2 regions of the Lactobacillus sp. UMNPBX12 genome follow, and region 2 is predicted to be linked to the other one. Evidence: predicted binding sites of a transcription regulator. Region 2 holds the regulator's gene; the other holds the start of a gene.
What was found. Region 2 encodes Rex, which represses fermentation and respiration genes when NADH is low (regulators of the CRP and FNR family bind a similar motif). Its sites were predicted from a motif close to TTGTGAANTANTTCACAA; they were not measured.

Region 1: a site for Rex is predicted at 1,323-1,340, ahead of adhE (bifunctional acetaldehyde-CoA/alcohol dehydrogenase). Genes of this name have one in related genera too.

Annotation. Positions count from the first base shown of each region.
Region 1 covers NZ_PCYY01000025.1:11,899-22,316, reverse strand. Annotated here, with positions in the region: gene CP363_RS08930 (amino acid permease) at 1-1,059, opposite strand, end outside; gene adhE (bifunctional acetaldehyde-CoA/alcohol dehydrogenase) at 1,371-3,995, shown strand; gene glmS (glutamine--fructose-6-phosphate transaminase (isomerizing)) at 4,192-6,003, shown strand; partial or broken gene CP363_RS08915 (acetate/propionate family kinase) at 6,226-7,429, shown strand; gene CP363_RS08910 (hypothetical protein) at 7,516-7,743, shown strand; gene CP363_RS08905 (bis(5'-nucleosyl)-tetraphosphatase) at 7,893-8,306, shown strand; gene CP363_RS08900 (Rgg/GadR/MutR family transcriptional regulator) at 8,452-9,306, opposite strand; gene CP363_RS10755 (hypothetical protein) at 9,468-9,638, shown strand; gene CP363_RS08895 (ABC transporter ATP-binding protein) at 9,703-10,418, shown strand, end outside.
Region 2 covers NZ_PCYY01000013.1:38,083-48,500, forward strand. Annotated here, with positions in the region: gene CP363_RS06555 (sucrose-6-phosphate hydrolase) at 193-1,650, shown strand; gene CP363_RS06560 (LacI family DNA-binding transcriptional regulator) at 1,666-2,652, shown strand; gene CP363_RS06565 (redox-sensing transcriptional repressor Rex) at 2,690-3,325, opposite strand; gene CP363_RS06570 (ABC-F family ATP-binding cassette domain-containing protein) at 3,501-5,423, shown strand; partial or broken gene CP363_RS06575 (IS3 family transposase) at 5,471-6,642, opposite strand; gene CP363_RS06580 (IS110 family transposase) at 6,909-8,135, shown strand; gene tsaD (tRNA (adenosine(37)-N6)-threonylcarbamoyltransferase complex transferase subunit TsaD) at 8,350-9,399, opposite strand; gene rimI (ribosomal protein S18-alanine N-acetyltransferase) at 9,396-9,968, opposite strand; gene tsaB (tRNA (adenosine(37)-N6)-threonylcarbamoyltransferase complex dimerization subunit type 1 TsaB) at 9,952-10,418, opposite strand, start outside.

The sequences.
Region 1 (10,418 bases), on a different contig from region 2:
TGGTGCACATCCCATTAATAATGCGGATAAAATCAATGCATTTTGTGGAAGCTGCCTTCTTGATAAATGTCCAAAAGTTTTGTTCCATTTTCCTTTACCATCAAAAGTAACAGAGAAAAGTAATCGACCAGCACTATACAAAAAACTGTTAGTTGATGAGACGGCGGCTGAAATAACTACAAAATTAATAATAGAACTAGCATTTTTAATACCAGTAGCACCTAAGGCCTCAACAAATGGACTAGCGTTAGTAGCAACTTTGGACCATGGAATTACTAGCAAAATTCCTAAAATAGCCATGACATAGAACAAAATAATTCGAATTGGCAATTGATTGATTGCTCGCTTCAGCGTTGTCTCTGGCTTTTGTGCTTCAGCCGCGGTTAAACCAATTAATTCAACTCCAATAAAGCTGAAGATTACCATTTGAAATCCTTGTAAGAATCCTTTACTGCCACGGGCGAAGAAGCCGCCATGATCGTCAAGATTAGCAAAGCTAACAGGACCAAAGCTGGTTTTGCCACCAGTTACTAGTAAGTAAAGGATCAAGATGACGAAGGCAATAATCGTGACAATTTTGATAATGGCAAAACTGAATTCCAAGTTGCCAAAGACACGAGCTGAAATTAAATTGATTAACAGCAAGATCACAATGGTAATAATTCCTGGAATCCAAGGTTTCAGTGTTGGAAACCAATACTTGAAGTAAATTCCTAGGGCCGTGGTTTCGGCCATACCCAATGTAATCCAACTTAACCAATACAAATAGCCTGTGATAAAGCCAATATTTTTACCCAAATATTGTTCAATAAAATCAATATATGTGTGCTTGTTCAAGTCGGACATAATTAGTTCTCCCAGTGCCCGCATTAGCAGGAAGAGGAAGATACCGACAATAATATATATCAGGATAACGCTAGGACCGGCGCGGTGAATACTGTCACCAACCCCCAGAAAAAGGCCGGTCCCAATTGTTCCACCTAAAGCAATTAACTGAATGTGTGCATTGCTTAGGGTTCGTTTATAACCAGAAGCGGTCTGTGTTTTTTTCTCACTCATATAAGCCCCCCAGTGTTCTCAATCTTTTCACATATAATTAATATTTTATCATTATCAATTAGTATGACCAGACTCTATAGTTAGATTTAAAAAAATATCAAAAATCTGTTTTTTAAATAAGTTTGTTAATTCACAAACAAATAATTAAGGAATCGCTTTCATTTGCATTAGAGCAAAATTATGAGGGAATGTGAATCCTTGTTAATTCACTATTTTCATAAATTCATGCATTTACAAATAAAGTTATTGTGCTATAGTTGACATTGTAAATTAGTTCACAAGAATTAGTAGATCTTAGAGGTAATAATACAATGGCTAAGACACAACAAAAAGAGACTCTTACAGAGGACGAAAAGAAAAAGCAAATCTACGACATGGTCGATAACTTAGTAAAGAAATCACATGTCGCTTTAGATCAAATGGCTAACTTCACACAAGAACAAGTTGATAAGATCTGTGAAGCAGTTGCTACTGCAGGTGAACAAAATGCTTACCCACTAGCTAAAATGGCTGTTGAAGAAACTAAACGTGGTGTAGTTGAAGATAAAACTACCAAGAATATGTATGCTTCAGAAAATATCTGGAACAGTTTGCGTCACGAAAAGACCGTCGGCGTAATTGAAGAAGACAAGGAATTAGGTTTGACTAAGATTGCTGAACCTAAAGGTGTTATTGCAGGTGTTACTCCAGTAACTAACCCAACTTCAACTGTTATTTTCAAGGCAATGCTTGCGTTGAAGACGAGAAATACCATTATCTTTGGTTTCCACCCACAGGCTCAAAAATGTTGTGTAGAAACTGGTAAAATCATTCGTGCGGCTGCTGTTGCTGCAGGTGCTCCTGCGGATGCCGTTCAATGGATTGAAGAACCAAGCCTTGATGCAACGACCGATTTGATGAATAACCCAGGTGTTCAAACTATTTTGGCAACTGGTGGTCCAGGTATGGTTAAAGCTGCTTATTCATCAGGCAAGCCAGCTATTGGTGTTGGTCCTGGTAATGGTCCTTCTTACATTGAAAAGACTGCTAATATTGATCGTGCCGTTTATGACATCGTTTTGTCAAAGAACTTCGATAACGGGATGGTTTGTGCTTCTGAAAACTCAGTTGTCGTTGATGATGAAATTTATGACAAGGTCAAGGAAGAATTTAAGAAGTGGAACTGCTACTTCTTGAACAAGGAAGAAATTAAGAAATTTGAGGAACACTTTATCGATCCTCGTCGTGGCACTGTTGCTGGTCCTGTAGCTGGTAAGTCAGCTTATGAAATTGCCAAGCTTTGTGGTGTGGATGTGCCAAAGACAACTAAAGTAATTATCGCTGAATATAAAGGCGTAGGTAGAAACTTCCCACTTTCAGCAGAAAAACTTTCACCAGTCTTTACTTTATACCGTGCTAAGAATCACGATGATGCATTTAAGATTTGTACTGACTTGTTAAACTATGGTGGTCGTGGTCATACCGCTGGTCTTCACTCAAATGATAAAAAGATCATTGATGAGTTTGCCATGAAGATGGATGCTTGTCGTATCTTAGTTAACTCACCAGCTGCCCTTGGTGGTATTGGTGATCTTTACAACAACATGTTGCCATCACTTACTTTGGGTACTGGTTCTTACGGTGCCAACACCTTCTCACACAACATTGGTGCTAAGGACTTGTTAAACATCAAAACAGTGGCTAGACGCCGTGATAACATGCAATGGGTAAAGGTCCCATCAAAGACTTACTTCGAACATAACGCTGCTAACTACCTTCGTCACATGCCAAACGTTAACCGTTTCTTCATCGTAACTGATGAAGGTGTAGCTGACCAAGGCTTTGCCGATGAAATTACTGATATCATTTCTAAGCGTTTAGGTCAAAAAGAATATGAAGTCTTTAAGGCTGTAACTCTTGATCCTAATACTGATGTGATCAAGGATGGTGTTCACAGAATGAACATCTTCAAGCCAGACGTTGTAATTGCTATCGGTGGTGGTTCAGTAATGGACGCTGCTAAAGCAATGCGCTTATTCTACGAAAACCCAGAAATGAGCTTTGAAGAGGCTTACCAAAAATTCTTAGACATTAGAAAAAGAGTAGTCCGTTTCCCAAAGATTAATGGTGTACAACTTGTATGTATCCCAACTACTTCAGGAACTGGCTCAGAAGTTTCCCCAATTGCTATTATTTCTGATGCTAAGACTGGTATTAAGCATACTTTATGTGATTATGCATTGACGCCGGACGTTTCAATCGTTGATGATCAATTTGTTCAAACTTTGCCCAAACGTTTAATTGCTTGGTCAGGCTTTGAAGCATTAGGTCACGCTATCGAAAGCTATGTTTCGACTATGGCTACAGACTTTACCCGCGGTTGGTCACTTGAAGCTATTAAGACAATCTTTGCTAACTTAAAGAAGTCTTATGACGGTGATCTTGACGCACGTAAGAGAATGCATGATGCTGCAACTTTGGCAGGGATGGCTTATTCAAATGCCTTCCTTGGTTTGGAACACTCAATTGCTCACACTGTTGGTTCAACCTTTGATATTCCAAGTGGTGTCAGCGATGCAATTGCATTGCCACAAGTTATTCGCTTTAATGCTAAGCGCCCAGAAAAGCTTGCTATGTGGCCTCATTACTCAGTTTACCGTGCTGATAAGGACTATGCTGAAATTGCTAGAGCAATCGGCTTAACTGGTTCAAGTGATGCTGAATTAATTGAAAAATTAGTTCAGAAGATTATTGATTTGGCTGAATCAGTTGGTATTAAGATGGCCTTCAAGGATTATGGCGTTGATAAGGCTGAGTTTGACAAGAAGGTGGACCAATTAGCTGTTGAAGCTTATGGCGACCAAAATACTGTTACTAACCCATCAGCTCCATTAATTAGTCAAATTGCTCAATTGATGAGAGACTGCTATGAAGGTAAGGGAATCTCAACTAAGTAAGAAATAATATACTAATAGTAAATAGCATTCAATGAAAGATATTGAATGCTATTTTTTGATTTAGAAATTAATTATACCAATTTTAGCGACAATTACTTGACCGCTTTATTAAAAAATAATATTATTGCTACTGTAACAATGAATTTAAACTAGTCCACTACAACAAAGGTGAACTAGACCAAAGGAGAAAAATTTTATGTGTGGAATTGTTGGGGTTGTTGGTAAACCAGCAAAAGATATTATTTTAAATGGATTAACTAATTTGGAATACCGTGGCTATGATTCAGCTGGTATTTACTTAAATGATTTAAATGGTAATGAATACTTAACTAAGGCTGTTGGTCGTATTTCTAACTTAAAGGAAAAGTTAACTCCAGATGAACAAGGCTTAGTTGGGATTGGTCATACTCGTTGGGCTACCCACGGTAAGCCAACTGTTGATAATGCCCACCCACATTTTGATGAGACCAAGCGCTTTTATCTAGTTCATAATGGTGTGATTGAAAACTACACAGAATTAAAGGAAAAGTACTTGCAAGGGGTTAAGTTCCACTCAGATACTGATACTGAAGTAGTTGTTCAATTGATCGGTAAAATTGCACGTGATAAGAACTTAGACGCCTTTTCAGCATTTAAGGAAGCTTTGAAGTTGGTTAAGGGTTCATATGCTTTCTTGCTTGTTGATAATACTGAACCAGATCATGTTTTTATTGCTAAGAATAAGTCACCAATGATGTTAGGAATTGGCGATGGTTTTAACATTATCGCTTCTGATGCGATTTCAGTACTTGATCAAACTAAGACATTTGTTGACTTACAAGACGGTGATGTTGGTGACATTACCAAGGACGCTTACACTATTGAAACGATTGATGGTAAAAAGGTTGAACGCAAAGCTCGTGAGCTAGATATTGATCCTAACGCAGCATCTAAGGGTACTTATGAGTTTTACATGTTAAAGGAAATTGACGAACAACCAGGCGTAATGCGTCATATTTCTCAAGATTACTTAGATGAGAACAATAGTACTAAGGTAGATCCTAAAATTGCTGCCGCTGTTGCGGAAAGTGATCGAATTTATATTTTAGCAGCTGGTACTAGCTACCATGCAGGTTTAGTAGGTAAACACTTATTTGAAAAGTATGCTGATATTCCGGTTGAGGTTGGTTTAGCTTCTGAATTTGGCTATCACTTCCCTAAACTATCTAAGAAGCCATTCTTTATTTTCTTAACTCAATCAGGTGAAACTGCCGATTCTAGAGTTGTCTTAAAGCAAGTTAATGAACGCCACCTGCCAAGTTTGACGATGACCAATGTGGAAGGCTCAACTTTATCAAGAGAAGCTACTTATACTATGCTTTTGAAGGCTGGTCCTGAAATCGCGGTTGCTTCGACTAAGGCCTACACTGCTCAGATTGCGGTACAGGCAGTTTTAGCTAAGGCAGTTGGTGAAAAGAAAAATATTCAAATTGCTAAAGATTTTGATTTGAAGCACCAATTGGCTTTGGCAGCCGTAGGGATGCAACAATTGGTTGATGGTAAAGAAAAGATTGATGAATTGGCTAAGAAGTATTTGGCTAATACGCGCAATGCCTTCTACATCGGCCGTGGCATTGATTATGCTGTTGCTCTTGAAGGTGCTTTGAAGTTAAAAGAAGTTTCCTACATTCAAACTGAAGGCTTCGCTGCAGCCGAATTAAAGCACGGAACAATTGCTTTGATTGAAAAGGGGACCCCAGTCATTGCCTTGATCAATGATCCTGCTACAGCAGACTTAACCCGTGGCAATATTCGTGAAGTAGAATCACGTGGTGCTAATGTGATGGTCTTCGCAGCTAAAGAATTTGCTCAAGCAGGTGATGATGTTGTTTTACCAGAAATTGATTACTACTTATCACCATTATTGACTATTGTGCCAGCACAATTATTGGCATACTATGCGTCTAAGAATAAAGGCTTAGACGTTGATAAGCCACGTAACTTGGCTAAGAGTGTTACTGTTGAATAAAAATAAAATTTTTACCTCTAGCGACGAATACCGCCGGAGGTATTTTTTATAGATTTTCTTGTTAATAAACTAACAAAATAGGCTTATTTTTTTTAATATTAAAAATATAAAATTTAAGCAAGTGCAAGGAAACTATTTTAATAGAAGGTTTAAAGAGCTATACTAGTAAATTAAAATTAACTTGTGAAAAACATAACTAAAGTAATCGGGGGATTTTAGTTTATGAAAAAGGTTTTGGCAGTAAATTCAGGGAGTTCGTCATATAAATTCAAGTTATTTTCACTTCTAGATGAAAAGGTGATTGCTAAGGGGATGGCGATCGGATTGGACTCGATGGCTCTACCTTTTGTATTACCTTGGCAGATGGCAATAAGCATTTAAAGAAAGTTGCAATTCCAGATCAAGAAACTGCGGTAAGTATTTTGATTGATGATTTGAAGAAATATCATGCAGTAGAAAGCTTAGATGAAATCGTTGGTGTTGGTCACCGCGTTGTCAACGGAGGAGAATACTTTAAAGATTCGACTGTAATTGATCAAGAAAAATTACAAAAAATTCGTGATTTATCAGATTTTGCACCATTGCATAATCCAGCAGAAGCACGAGGAATTGAAGCATTTATGAATGTTTTACCTGATGTTCCTCAAGTTGCCGTGTTTGATACTTCATTTCACGAAACGCTTGATCCAGTTCATTATTTATATTCAATTCCTTATGAATACTATGAAAAATACCGTGCCAGAAAATATGGTGCCCATGGTACTTCAGTTCATTATGTAACTTTGAAAACAGCAAAAATGCTACACAAAGATCCTAGTGAATTAAAGATGATTATTTGCCATTTAGGTTCAGGCTCTTCGATTACTGCCGTTAAGAATGGTAAATCGTTTGACACTTCAATGGGATTTAGCCCCCCTTGTCAGGTATCACGATGGGTACACGTTCAGGTGATATTGATCCGTCGCTATTGCAACATTTGATGCATAAGACTGGTATGTCAATTGATGAAATGATCAATGTTCTGAATAAAAAGTCAGGGTTACTGGGTATTTCTGGCATTTCATCTGATATGCGGGACTTGAAGTATAATAAAGCCCCACGTGCAGTTTTAGCACGGCAAATCTTTTTAAATCGAATTGTTCGTTATATTGGCTCATTTATTGCAGAAATGGGTGGAACTGACGTCATTGTATTGACTGCTGGCGTCGGTGAAGCCGATGTAGGGATGCGTAAAACAATTATGGATGCCTTTAAATTTATGGGTGTTGTTCCTGACTATGAAGCTAATGAGCATAATGGGCAGCATGCAATCACTAAGACGGGTTCTACAATAAAATTCTTGGTTGTGCCAACTAACGAGGAATTGATGATTGCACGAGAGGTTGTTCGCCTGACGAAATGCTCAACTTTAGCTAATAAAAATTAGAATATTAATAAAATAAGCGCTTTCTGTTAACAGTTGTCTCTAATAAAACTACAATATACTTGTTATCAGAAAGGAAGCTTTTTATTATGGCAGATGCAAAAGAAATTGAAGAAACTGCATTAATTGATAGAAATATGGATCAAGTTTTTGATTGGGCTAAGGGTAATGAAATGCCTATTCGTGACGCTATTTGGGACCACGAAATGGAAGCAAATGGTCGTGACACGATGAAGACCGAAGAAGCTGTTGAATGGATTCTTAAGGCCGATGATGACAAGGTTAAGGATTACTGCGAAAAGAACTTGAAGAAGTAACTAAAATATTCTATCAATAGACTTAACAATTTCGTCTGCGAGTAAAATGACTAGATTGCCAAAGATCTGGCCATTTTTTTAATTTCAATCGCTTGACCTACATTAATAAATATTTAATAATTGTTCAATATAAAGGTTGGGTGACAAAAATGAAAATGGAACATTCTGCAGGTGCAGTTATTTACAGAAGACGTGCAAACGGCGAACTGGAATATTTGATCGTGCAGAGCGTCGTAAATTATAATTGGGGCTTTCCAAAAGGACATCTTGAAAATAATGAAGATGCTGAAGAAGCTGCTAAAAGAGAAGTCTTTGAAGAAGTTGGCTTAAAGCCGGAATTTGATTTTAACTTTAAGGAAAAGGTCAAATATCAATTAACAGAGAATAAAGAAAAAACGGTTGTCTACTTTATAGCCAAATATCTTGCAGGACAAGAAGTCAAAACGCAAAAAGAGGAGATCTTAGCTAGCAAGTGGGTGAGTCTGGTCGAGGCCCAAAAGTATTTGACTGAGCATGGAAAGATGGATGTTTTAACTAAGGCGCAAAATTACATTGAGCAATAAAAAAGACGCATAAAAGACCTATTAAATCAAGGTTTGTAAACACCTAGATTTAATAGGCTTTTTTATTCTTGCTAAAAATAATTTTGCATATTTGCAAAGAAAAATAAATTAGATAAAAATGAGGGTAATATAATAGGCAAATGAATTAGGAAAGAGGTGAACGATCATTTTTTATACGGTTAAAGAAGAAAGTTAAGTCTTTTGCAATATCTGTTAATCCTAACCACTTTAAATTTTCTAGCTTAATTGAGATAAGCTTTTCATCTGTTTTGCCTAAACGGTAATCTAAAAGATACTTGAGGACATTAGTTCTAATTTTTAAGTAAGAGATTGGTTTAGGAATTGAAACTTTCTCTATTTTAGTTAAAAGCTGTGATGCTAATTTGGGATTTTTGATAATTAGAGCGGTTAGGGCGTTGATGACAGAGGATAAAGCATAATAATATTCTTGAAAATCATTAAATGTATTAGAATTTAAATTTTTAAGAATTCTGATTGAAATACTATATAGTTCCTTGCTGTCATAGAGAAAAACAGTGTTACCAAAAACATTGATGTACATCTCTGTCCAATATTCAATGTTAGATAAAATGTAGAATAATTTCTTTTGATAGCTCACTGGGAAAACATTGTTATCAGTTAGATCGTAATAACAATTACATGCGATAGCTAGTAGAAGTAAATCAAATTGATTATGTGAATTTTGGTATTCTTTTTTCTTGCTTTGTATTAATTGCAAAATATGACGATCATCGTTGGCTTCATAGTACATAGCCACTTTCGCAACAAATGGATTACTATGATTAATTTTGCAGTAATTAGTAAACTCTTTTAGGTTTATATGAATATTGTCTAAAAGCTTAATAACTAAATTGAAGCGAATATCAATCTTATTATTCTCCCATCTGGATAAAGTCGATGGAGAGATAACTCTGTTAGCAGCTTGCTCTAGTGAAATATGTTGTTGAAGACGAAGTGCTTTAAATTTTTGACCGTACATAATGAATTCCTGACTTTGAAATTAAAAAATAAGAGAATACTTACTGTTATTATTATAAGCATTTGGGGAATTATGGGAAGCATTGATATCAATCCCATACATAGTAAATTGCAAGTTGAAAATTATGCATTACTTAACGAGAGAAAATAGGATGTATAGTAATGTCTGAAGGTATGAAGAAATTAATTAAGGATCTTTCTGATGGTAAAAATATTTCTTTGGAGAATATTGATGCCTTAGTGAATAAGTATCACTTGTCTCTAGAAGAGCGACAATTGTTAGAAACTAAAGATGAAGATGATTTAAAGCAATTGGGTTTAAAAAGTGTATGAATCATTCTTATAAAAATGATGAAGATTGGCTTGTTGATTATGAGAAATATGTGGGTATTAAACAATGAACACACAACAAATAAATTTTAAATGGGTAGTAAAACATGTTCCAATATATTTACAAATAGTTTTTCTGGTTTTATCGGCCATTTCAGCATTTGAAGGGGTATTAAATGCTGTACTGTTTGGACAATTAACTAATATCAATTTTAGTAACATTGACCACGTTTATAAATTTATTGGCTTAGCCTTTGGCGCATATCTGATAGTCTACATAGCCATGCTCTTGTTTTATTTGGTTCAAAATAGAATTGTGATGCTATTAAATATTGCTTTAAAACAAGAATATTTTTATTCTAAATTTGCTAATTCAGACATGAAGCAAGCAAGAGGAGCAGATGTAATCAATTCGATTAGTGGTACTGCTAAAGAAATTGAACAAAAATATTTCTTTGGGATAACTGACATAGTTCAGTTTGTATTTAATGTGGTTGCATCGGCAATAGTTGTTGTAGAAACTAATCTGATTTTGGGAATTATTTATTTGCTTCTTTCAGCGCTAACCCTGATTCCAAGCTATATTGGCAAGAAGAGGATGAATGAGAAAACCGAAAAATGGAATAAATCTAACTCACAGTTGATTCAGGCAATGAAGGATATATTTGAAGGACGCTTAGAAATACTGAATTTTGGTGTCAGACATCTTTTCTTTAAACGATTTGATCGAATCTTGGTTAATGAGGAAGACAAATATCGTAAGATGAATAATTGTCAATTCCA
Region 2 (10,418 bases):
ACGTTTTATTCTCAATTCACTAATTATGATAACGCATTCAAAAAATATGTCAATCGTTTGACATAAAATTCTTTATTTCTTTTATTTACTTATGAATTAATAAGTATTTTCCTTTCTGTTAAACGTTTGACATATTTTTCAGACTAACTTAAAATACATGTAAAAAGACAACGCTTTCATGGAGGTATATTTATGGAATGGACAAGAGAAAAACGTTACTTACCTTATCAAGATTGGGACGCTGATACATTAATGCATTTGCAAGCACAAGCCGCAAACTCCCCTTACCAAATGCGCTATCATTTGCATCCTATTTCTGGCTTAATTAATGACCCTAATGGATTTTCCTACTTTGATGGTGCTTACCACCTCTTCTATCAATCATATCCATTCGGTGCAGTTCACGGTCTAAAGTCATGGTGGCACTTCAAATCAACTGACATGGTTCACTGGGAAAACTTAGGCTTAGGTATTGAACCAGACACAATGGCTGATTCACATGGAGCTTATTCTGGCTCTGCTCGCGAAATCGATGGTAAGCTTTTCATCATGTATACCGGTAACCACCGCGATGAAAATTGGGTACGTACTCCTTATCAAATCGGTGCTTGGATGGATAAAAATAATAAAGTTTCAGACAAAACCATCCTATTTAAGAATCCAGATCACATCACCGAACATTTTCGCGATCCCCAAATTATCAAAGAAAATGACACTTACTACGCAATTTTAGGTGCCCAAGATAAAAAGGAAAAACACGGTCACATTGACGTTTGGAAGTCTCAGGATCTAAAGAACTGGGAAGAATTGGGCTTCTTAGACTTTACCAACGAAGACATGGGCTACATGATCGAGTGTCCCAACATCGTCCGTGTTGATGGCAAAGTCGTGGTCATTTTCTGTCCTCAGGGTTTAGACAAAAAAGTAGCAGCTTATGATGACATTTACCCAAATATGTACGTTATTGCTGATGATATTGACTGGGAAAATCATAAGTTAATTAATCCAGGTAAATTACACAATTTGGATCACGGGTTCGATGTTTATGCCACTCAGGCCTTTAACGCCCCAGATGGTAATGCCTACGAAGTCAGTTGGGTTGGCTTGCCTGACACTACTTACCCTACTGATGATGAAAACTGGGCTAACTGCTTGAGTCAAGTGAAGGAACTCCACCTAAAGAGTGACAAGTTAATTCAAACGCCAGTTAAGGCAATAAGCAGTATCCGCAAAAACGAAGCAAGCATATCTAATCAAGTAGTCAGCGATCAAGCCGGCCAACAATTTGAACTTGAATTAACAATTAAGGCTAACCAAAGTGGCACTTTACATTTAGCTGCAAATAATGACTTAAGTAACAGTTTACAGCTCAATTTCAATACCAAAAATGGTAAATTAGTATTAGATCGTGCTCATGCTGGGCAAAAAGTAGCAGTTGATTATGGCGAAAGTCGAGCTATTACGCTTTCACCAAATCATGACCTCAAGCTTGATATCTTTGTTGATCATTCATTAATTGAAGTATTCGTTAATGATGGTGAAAAGGTATTGACTGGACGCTACTTTGCCGATCAGACCAACAAAAAAATTGCGTTTGCTCAAGACATTGACTACACTGGCAAGCTTTGGCAAATGCAAACAATTCTTTAAACGTCAGGTGATACTATGGCAGCAAAATTAAGCGACGTTGCCAAAAAAGCCGGTTGCTCTGTAACTACCGTTTCGCGGGTAATCAACAACCATGGCTATTTAAGTCAAAAAACTAAAGATAAAGTTTTTGCCGCAATGCGGGAATTAAATTATCGTCCCAATTCTATTGCCCGCTCATTACAAGGAAAGAAAATGAAATTAGTCGGTTTGATTTTTCCTGAGATCACTAATCCTTTTTTTGCGGAATTAGTACAGGATATCGAAACCACTTTATTCCAACAAAACTATAAAGTAATCCTATGCAATGCAGGACAAAACAAAGAAAAAGAACGCGAATATCTGCGCATGCTTCAGGCTAATCAAGTTGATGGCATTATCGCTGGTGCGCACAATCTAGGTATCAATGAATACCAACAACTAGGTTTGCCAATTGTCTCTTTCGACCGAAAGCTATCTGATAATGTTCCAATTGTTAGTTGTGATAATTATCAAGGCATCAAGTTGGCAGTACATGACTTGGTTCAAGCTGGTTGTCACAAAATTTACTTTCTGGGCAATGAACACAGAAAAGGTAATCCGACTGACGAACGACTAGCAGCTTATCTTGATGAAGCAAAGGAATGTCACTTTTCAGCCCACATTCGTTCAGTTGCTTTTTCTGATTCTTCCAACATTAAAAATATGAAAATTCATGACATGTTAGTCAATGATCATCCTGATGGCGTCGTCTGCACAGATGATTTAACTGCAGTTTTAGTTTTACAAGAAGCAAAAAAATTAGGCATTAAAGTGCCTAAGGAATTAAAAGTGATTGGTTTTGACGGAACAAAGCAAATTCAAACTTACCATTCGGAACTATCCACAATTGCTCAGCCAATTCATGATATTGCAACTTTATTGGTTAAGTTATTGCTTACCCGAATTTCCAATCCTGACGAAAAATTGCGCCAAAAGAATTATATTTTGCCTGTCAAATTAATCAAGAGTGAAACAACTGCATGAAAAAAAGCCGAAAATCGGCTTTTTCTTTTACTCAAATTTAGTTTTCTTTGTCACTATCTAAGAAATAGATCAACGTTTGCAATTCGGTTGCTAAGTCTACATTTTGTACTCGCACATCAGCTGGAGCTGATAAACGAATCGGAGTAAAGTTCATAATTCCCTTTACACCCGCATCAACCATTTCATCTGTAGTTTTCTGAGCAGCTGTTGAAGGAACTGTCAAAATTGCAATTGTAATCTGTTGATCACTTAGTTGTTGCTTTAAGTCGTCCATGTCATAAACGGGGACACCACTTAAGATACGACCAGTAATCTCCTTATTGATATCAAAAGCACAGGAAATTCGAATATTATTACTGCGCTTAAAGTTGTAATTAAGCAGCGCCCGTCCCAGATTACCTACACCTATTAAAGCAACATTAGTTAAAGTATCTTGATTCAAAATTTTCTTGAAGAAGCTCAATAAATTCTTTACATCATATCCATAGCCACGTTTTCCCAACGCACCAAAGTATGAAAAATCTCTTCTAATTGAAGCACTATCTACTTGAACTGCCTCTGACAGCTCAGTTGAAGAAACCTTATCTTTGCCTTCTTCATTTAAAATAATCAAATAACGGTAATATAATGGTAATCTTTTTGCCGTTGCTTTTGGGATTTTTATTTTTTCCATATAGGAACCCTCCAAACTTAAATGTTTGTGAATGTACAATCAAGCACTTCTATCATACCTGCTATGATAGTACTTATGCAAGTATCTTTTTCACAAATTATCATTTTTTTCACATATTTAACTTAAAAACAAACAATTTGCGCTATATGGTAGAATAGTGGTTAGGTGAAAAATTATGATTATTGCACAAGGACACGATTTAGAACAACAATTTGGGGCCAACACATTATTCAAAAATGTTAATTTTTCAATCGATTACAATGCCAGAATCGGATTGGTTGGCCCTAACGGGGTTGGTAAAACCACCCTGTTAAAAATAATGACTGGTGAGCAAGAACCAACTCACGGCGAATTTACAGTTAATAAAGGCATTGATGTTGGTTATATCGCTCAGGAAAATGCATTAGATGAAAATAAAACCATTTGGGATGAAATGGAAACCGTTTTCGCTCCTTTAATAAAGGAAGGAAAAAGCTTAGTTCAACTACAAGAAAAAATTGCAGATCATCCTGAAGATCAAGAATTGCTTAAGCAATACGATCAAAAGCAATTCAACTTTGAACAAAAAGGCGGTTATACTTATCAATCTGATATCAAGAGTATCTTAAATGGATTTAAGTTTCCTGAAGGTACTTGGCAGAAAAAGATTGGTAGTTTATCTGGTGGTGAAAAAACACGGTTAGCTTTCGTTAAATTACTTTTACGCAAACCTGCTCTGTTGTTATTGGACGAGCCAACTAACTACTTAGATTTAGATACCCTAGATTGGTTGGAAGGATTTTTAAAGAATTACAGTGGTGCAATCCTCGTGGTTTCCCACGACCAATATTTCTTAGATCATTTAGCAACCCAAATTTTTGAACTAGAATTTGGTAAATTAACTGCTTTTAAGGGCAACTATTCAGCCTATGTCATGCAGCGCGAGCAACGTGATAAGGACCAAGAAGCCGCTTATGAAAAGCAACAAGCTGAAATCAAAAAAGATGAAGAATTTATCCAAAAAAACTTGGTTCGAGCAACTACCACTAAGCGTGCACAAAGTCGGCGTAAAAAACTAGAAAAAATTGAGCGGATTACTCCACCTAAACATAAAAATAAGGTACGGATTCATTTTTCAAGCGATCATCCTTCTGGCAAGGAAGTATTAATTTTCAACGATTTGACGATTGGTTATCCCGATAAAACCATGGTTAAAGATATTTCCTTCCAGATTAATAAAGGAGATCGCGTCGCGATTATTGGACCAAATGGAATCGGTAAATCTACTCTGCTTAAGACTATTATGAAGCAATTAACGCCCAAGAGTGGCTCAATTAAGTATGGCGCATCCCTTGAGATTGGTTATTACGACCAAGAATTACAAGGACTAGATCCATCTAAGACTGTATTGGATACTGTTTGGGATCGTCACAAAACCATGCCTGAACGCGATGTACGGTCAATCTTAGCCAGCTTTTTATTCACAGCTAAAGACATTGATAAAACGGTAGGTCAATTATCTGGTGGACAAAAAGCACGGTTAACTTTAACTGTTTTATCACTTGAACATGATAACTTCTTACTGATGGATGAACCAACTAACCACTTAGATATCGAAGCAAAAGAAGTACTAGAAAAAGCTTTAAAAGACTTTGATGGTACCCTGCTCTTTGTTTCCCACGACCGTTACTTTATTAATCAACTAGCTAATAAGATTGTTTTAGTTCGCGATGGGCATGCTAAAGTCTACGATGGCAATTATTCTTATTATCTTGATGAGAAGGCAAAACAAGCAGCTATGGCTGAAAATAGTGCCGCTGAGCCAGAAGTCGAGCCAAGCAAACAAATTAGCCAGCAAAAACTTTCTTACCAAGAGCAAAAGCAACGTGATTCTCAAAAGAGAAAGTTGCAGCGTGCAATTGATAATGCAGAAAAACAAATTGAACAGCTTGAAGAACGAGAGCAAGAAATCCAAACCGAAATGGCCAATCCAGAAATTGCTTCAAGCTTTGATAAATTGGGGCCACTGCAAGAACAGCTTTCTGATGTACAACAGAAATTAGATGAAGCAAATTCTGCCTGGGAAAAGGCAATCGAAGAAATGGACAATTTTGAATAAAAGTATAATAAGTAAGTTCTATGTACTGAGACGTAAAAAGTAGACAATTAAAATATTGGATTAATACAGGCTTGACTTCGATACTCTTTCGGGGTTAAGCCTTTTAATCTGCTCTTTATCCTTTCGTTGTTACAGTATTCGATATATTCCTCGATTGCTTGAGTTAATTCTTGAAGATTATGATACTTGTATTCTTGATCATAGAACATTTCAGTTTTGAGCAGGCCAAAGAAGTTCTCCATTAGCCCATCATCCATGGAGTTGCCCTTTCTGGACATGCTTTGAGTAATACCATGGAGTTTTAAAGCTCGCTGATAACGAGGGCTTTGATACTGACAGCCCTGATCAGTATGAAAAATGCTGTTATTAAGAGCTGTTTCTTTGGCAAAAGCCTTGTCAAGCATTGTCATTACTAAATCCATATCTGGATGTTTGGAGATAGTATAAGAAACTATATCGCCACCGCAGCCGTCTAGAATAGGCGATAAATAAAGCTTTTCATTATTAAGATGAAATTCAGTGATATCAGTATACCATTTTGTGTTAGGCAGGGCTGCGAAGAAATCACGATGAATTAAATTTGGAGCTATTTTGCCAATAGTACCTTTATAGCTTGAATATTTGCGCTTATTGCGCCTGATGCCTTTAAGACCTAATTTATGCATCCAATAGCGAACGGTTTTCTCCGTAACTTTCCAGCCCTTTCTGATTAACTGCAAAGCTACTCTGCGATATCCATAGCGGCCCTGATGATGATTAAAAATCCCATGGATTCTAGCAATAAGCTTTGACCGTTTAGGCTTGGCGGGCTGTCGTTTGATAATCTTGTAGTATGAGCTTCTGGCAATTATAGGTAGCTCAGGGTGCTCTGCAATCGCAGCTAATACATAATTTAAACTAACTTTGAATTCTTGCCTTAGATCCGTAATCACCCTAGCTATTTCTTCTGATCTTCTTGATCCAAGGCACTTAGTTTTTTTACGTATTCGTTCACAATACGCAATCGCAAGTTTTCTTCTTTCAGCTGCTGGATCTCTTTGGAATAGCTTTGGTTTTTAGTAGTTAAAATTTCTATTCCGTGCATATCAATTAATCTAAGCATATAGTCTAAATTAGCTAGATTCATTCTGTACGCTTTAGCCAATTGACTGATTGAGATATTTTCATCTTTCCATTTATGATAAATTTCTATTTTTTGTTCTTTATTAAATTTAGACATAGTAAACATTCTAAGCTAAATAGTGAATTAGTTATCCGACGGGATAATTGATTCACTATTTTTATTCTTTTGTAGAATTAAAGTAGTAGTAAAACGATATGCCCTGAGGTCTTTAGACACTTGATGTCGCATAATAAACTGGCAGTTTTACTTAAGTTTTCAATAGTCTCTTCGAAGAATGTGGAGACTTAGATGTCGAGTTTAGAAAATTAGATCTGATTTCTTAAGTAAATACGTTTTACTACTAAGTTTTGGAGGTTTTTATTATGCAAGTTACTTTTGGAATTGATGTAAGCAAGTCTACTTCTACTGTTTGTGAACTAATTGGTGAAAGCAAAAATGAACTAACCATTACTAATAATCGTCCTGGTTTTATTCAATTACTTCATGAGCTGGCTGCTTTTTCTAAACATCCACAAATTATTTTTGAAGCTACCGGTGTTTATTCACGCAGACTGCAGGCTTTTCTTGAAGACTACGGCTATGAATATGTAATTCTTAATCCTCTTAAAGCTAAAAAAGAAATGGATATGGGACTACGTCATAATAAGACTGATAAAACTGATGCTTATCATTTAGCCTTAATTCAAAGACTATATCATCATCCAATTAATCAACTTCAATCTCAAACTTATAAGCAGCTTAATGCTTTGAGCCGCTTCTATGACCAGTTAACAGCTGACTTAGTAATGGCTAAAAATCGACTTCACCAAGCTCTACAATCGACTTTTCCTGAAATTGAAAATTTATTTTCTTCTGCTAAAGGTAAAAATTACTGGCAAATAGTTGTGCGATATCCTCATTGTGACTTAGTAAGAAGAGAAGATAAAAAACAGCTTATTAACTGGTTAATGAGCTTAAAGGGGATTGCTTTTAAACACGCTCTAAGGACTGCAGATAAATTAATTGAATTAGCTTATCAAGCTTATCCAGTTGTATCTTGCTCTAGCATAGAAGTCGAGCAAGTGCAGTATTATGCACACAGATTGCTTAATTTAAGTGATCAAAGAGAAAATTTAATCGCAAGAATGGTTAAGTTAGCGAAGTCTTTGCCTAATCATGATTTAGAAAACCTAGAAAGCATTCCAGGCTTTGCACAGACCACTGCTGTCAGAGTTTTAGCAGAGTTAGGAGATTTACGCAGATTTAGTAATCCTAATAAAATCAATGCTTTTATCGGAATTGATCCAGGCAGATATCAGTCAGGAGAAATGGACTCTAATTTAAGTATTACTAAACATGGCAATGCAGTCGCACGTAAGTTGCTTTATCGAGCTATTGGACAAATTGATAATGCAGCTAAGACAAATCCGTGTCATATAGCAGATTATTATGAAAGCAAAAAGCTATCCTCTCAAACCAAAGGGTTCAAAAAGATAGCTATTGCTTCAATTCATAAACTAATCAGAACCATTTATGCCCTGATTATCAATGATCAACCATATGATTACAACGTAGCCACACATAACCAAAAAGACTTTAGTCGTAATTAATTGATCAAGTACATTATAACGCTAAGCCCATAAATTAAATATAGAGGTGGGCTTATTTAGTATGCTTTCTAAAAAAATAAATCGCCACTAAAAGATACTCATGACAAAATTTAGGTAAAAAATAAAGCCAAACACCTTATTGCGCTTGACTTTACGTAGAAAAAAATACCTAGAAATAATCGTTCTAGGTATTTGATTTAAAAAGTTATTCTATTTAATTCAACATGCTCTTAGCATATGGCAATTCAAGTGATGGATCAGCATTCAAAGTCAAATCCGCAAATTGACCATTATTATAAAGATTATACGCAGCAGCCCCAATCATTGCAGCATTATCACCACACAACTTAATATCTGGCAAAATCACCTTAGGTTGGTCTGCTTTAGGCAACTTAGCAATTTCTGCACTCATGCGATCACGTAAGCCATGGTTGGCAGCTACCCCACCACCCATGATAAAGGTCTTGGGCTTATATTGCTTAATTGCGCGAATTGTTTTATGAGCCAAAACATCAATTACTGCTGCTTGAAAACTTGCAGCCAGATCATACTTATTCAACTTTTCATGAATCTGATCAGCATGATGACAAGTGTTAATAAAAGCTGACTTGAGTCCTGAGAATGAGAAGTCATAGTCATCATCTTCCATCATTGCTCGTGGGAAGTTAAAGGTATCCTTGCCTTCATGAGCCCAGGCATCGATAGTTTTACCTGCTGGATAGTTTACCCCAAGAACACGACCAATCTTATCGTATGCTTCGCCAGCAGCATCATCGCGCGTATCACCGATAATTTCAAAATGAACAGGATCCTTAAGTAAAACTATTTCAGTATGTCCACCTGAAACCTGTAATGCAAGAGCTGGATATTCAATCTCATCTTTTAGTTGAGCTGCCATAATGTGCCCCATAATATGATCAACACCAATCAAAGGAATACCCGTTGCCATTGAAGCAGCCTTAGCTGCACTTACACCAATTAAAAGAGCACCAACTAAGCCAGGGCCATAAGTCACAGCAATTGCATCGATATCTTTCCAAGTACAATTAGCTTCAGCCAAAGCTTCTTTAGTAATCTGACTAACCACTTCAATATGATGACGACTAGCAACTTCAGGGACTACACCACCAAAGCGTTGATGACTCTTAATCTGCGTTGCTACGATTAAGCTTTCAATCTCACGCCCATTTTTAATGACAGCAGTGGAAGTTTCATCACAAGAACTCTCATAAGCTAAAATGCGAACATCTTTTTTTTCACTCAAAACGTAAACTTCTTTCTTTTAATCTGATGTGGTTTTAACCATAAAACCATGTTCATAGCATCGGTATGAGTATCATGGTAATAGTTTTTACGAATGAAGGTACCTTCAAAACCTAAGGAACGATATAGCTTTTGGGCAATCTCATTATCTACTCTTACCTCTAGACTAACGCAATCACTGTCATTTTCACGCGCCCGATCAATAATCAATTGCATTAAGTAACGACCAATATGCATATTTTGAAAAGCCGGCGCTACTGCAATATTAGTAATATGCGTCTCTTCTGGAGTAAAACGCGCACCAATAAATGCAACTAGCATCGATTCATAATACACTACCAAATAAAGACAATTATGCCGCTTCTCTAGTTCTCGCTCAAATGAAAACTTATTCCACGGTGTCCGACCTGAATAAACTTGCTCCTCTAATACAAGCAGGTCAGGAATATTGTCATCTGTAGCTTGCATAATTTGTAGTCTCTTACCGTTTACATTCGCAATAAACGGGGTAAAACTCATATCAATCCGATTTAACTGTTGATGGAAAAATTGATTAAACTTCTTCAACATAATGACTATCTGGCTCGAATGGTTTGCCTGTCTTTTTATGCCAGTCTACTTCAGCCTGAGTTCGACGCAAGTAACGTGGCAATAATTTATCTGGATCAACTGGAACCGCATTTTCAGCTAATTGTCCAATTAGCCCAGCATGGATGACATTCTCTTCTTCAGTTCCATAAATATATGGAATATTCAAAGCTTTAAATTTTTCATCTTGCTTTTCAAGACCTGAGCCCACAAAAACAATTTTCTTAACTTCATGCTTGGCCGCATAATCTTGAATTGCCTTAATTAAAACGTCGATATTGTAATGACCGTCTGGAATGACATTCTCTGGTACAGCACCGCTTAAATAACCGGCCGCAAAATAATTGTCATTTCTTGCATCTAAACCAGTAATTACCAAAGCGTCTTCTTGAACGCCTTTAGCCAAAGCTTGTAAAGTTGAGATTCCTACAA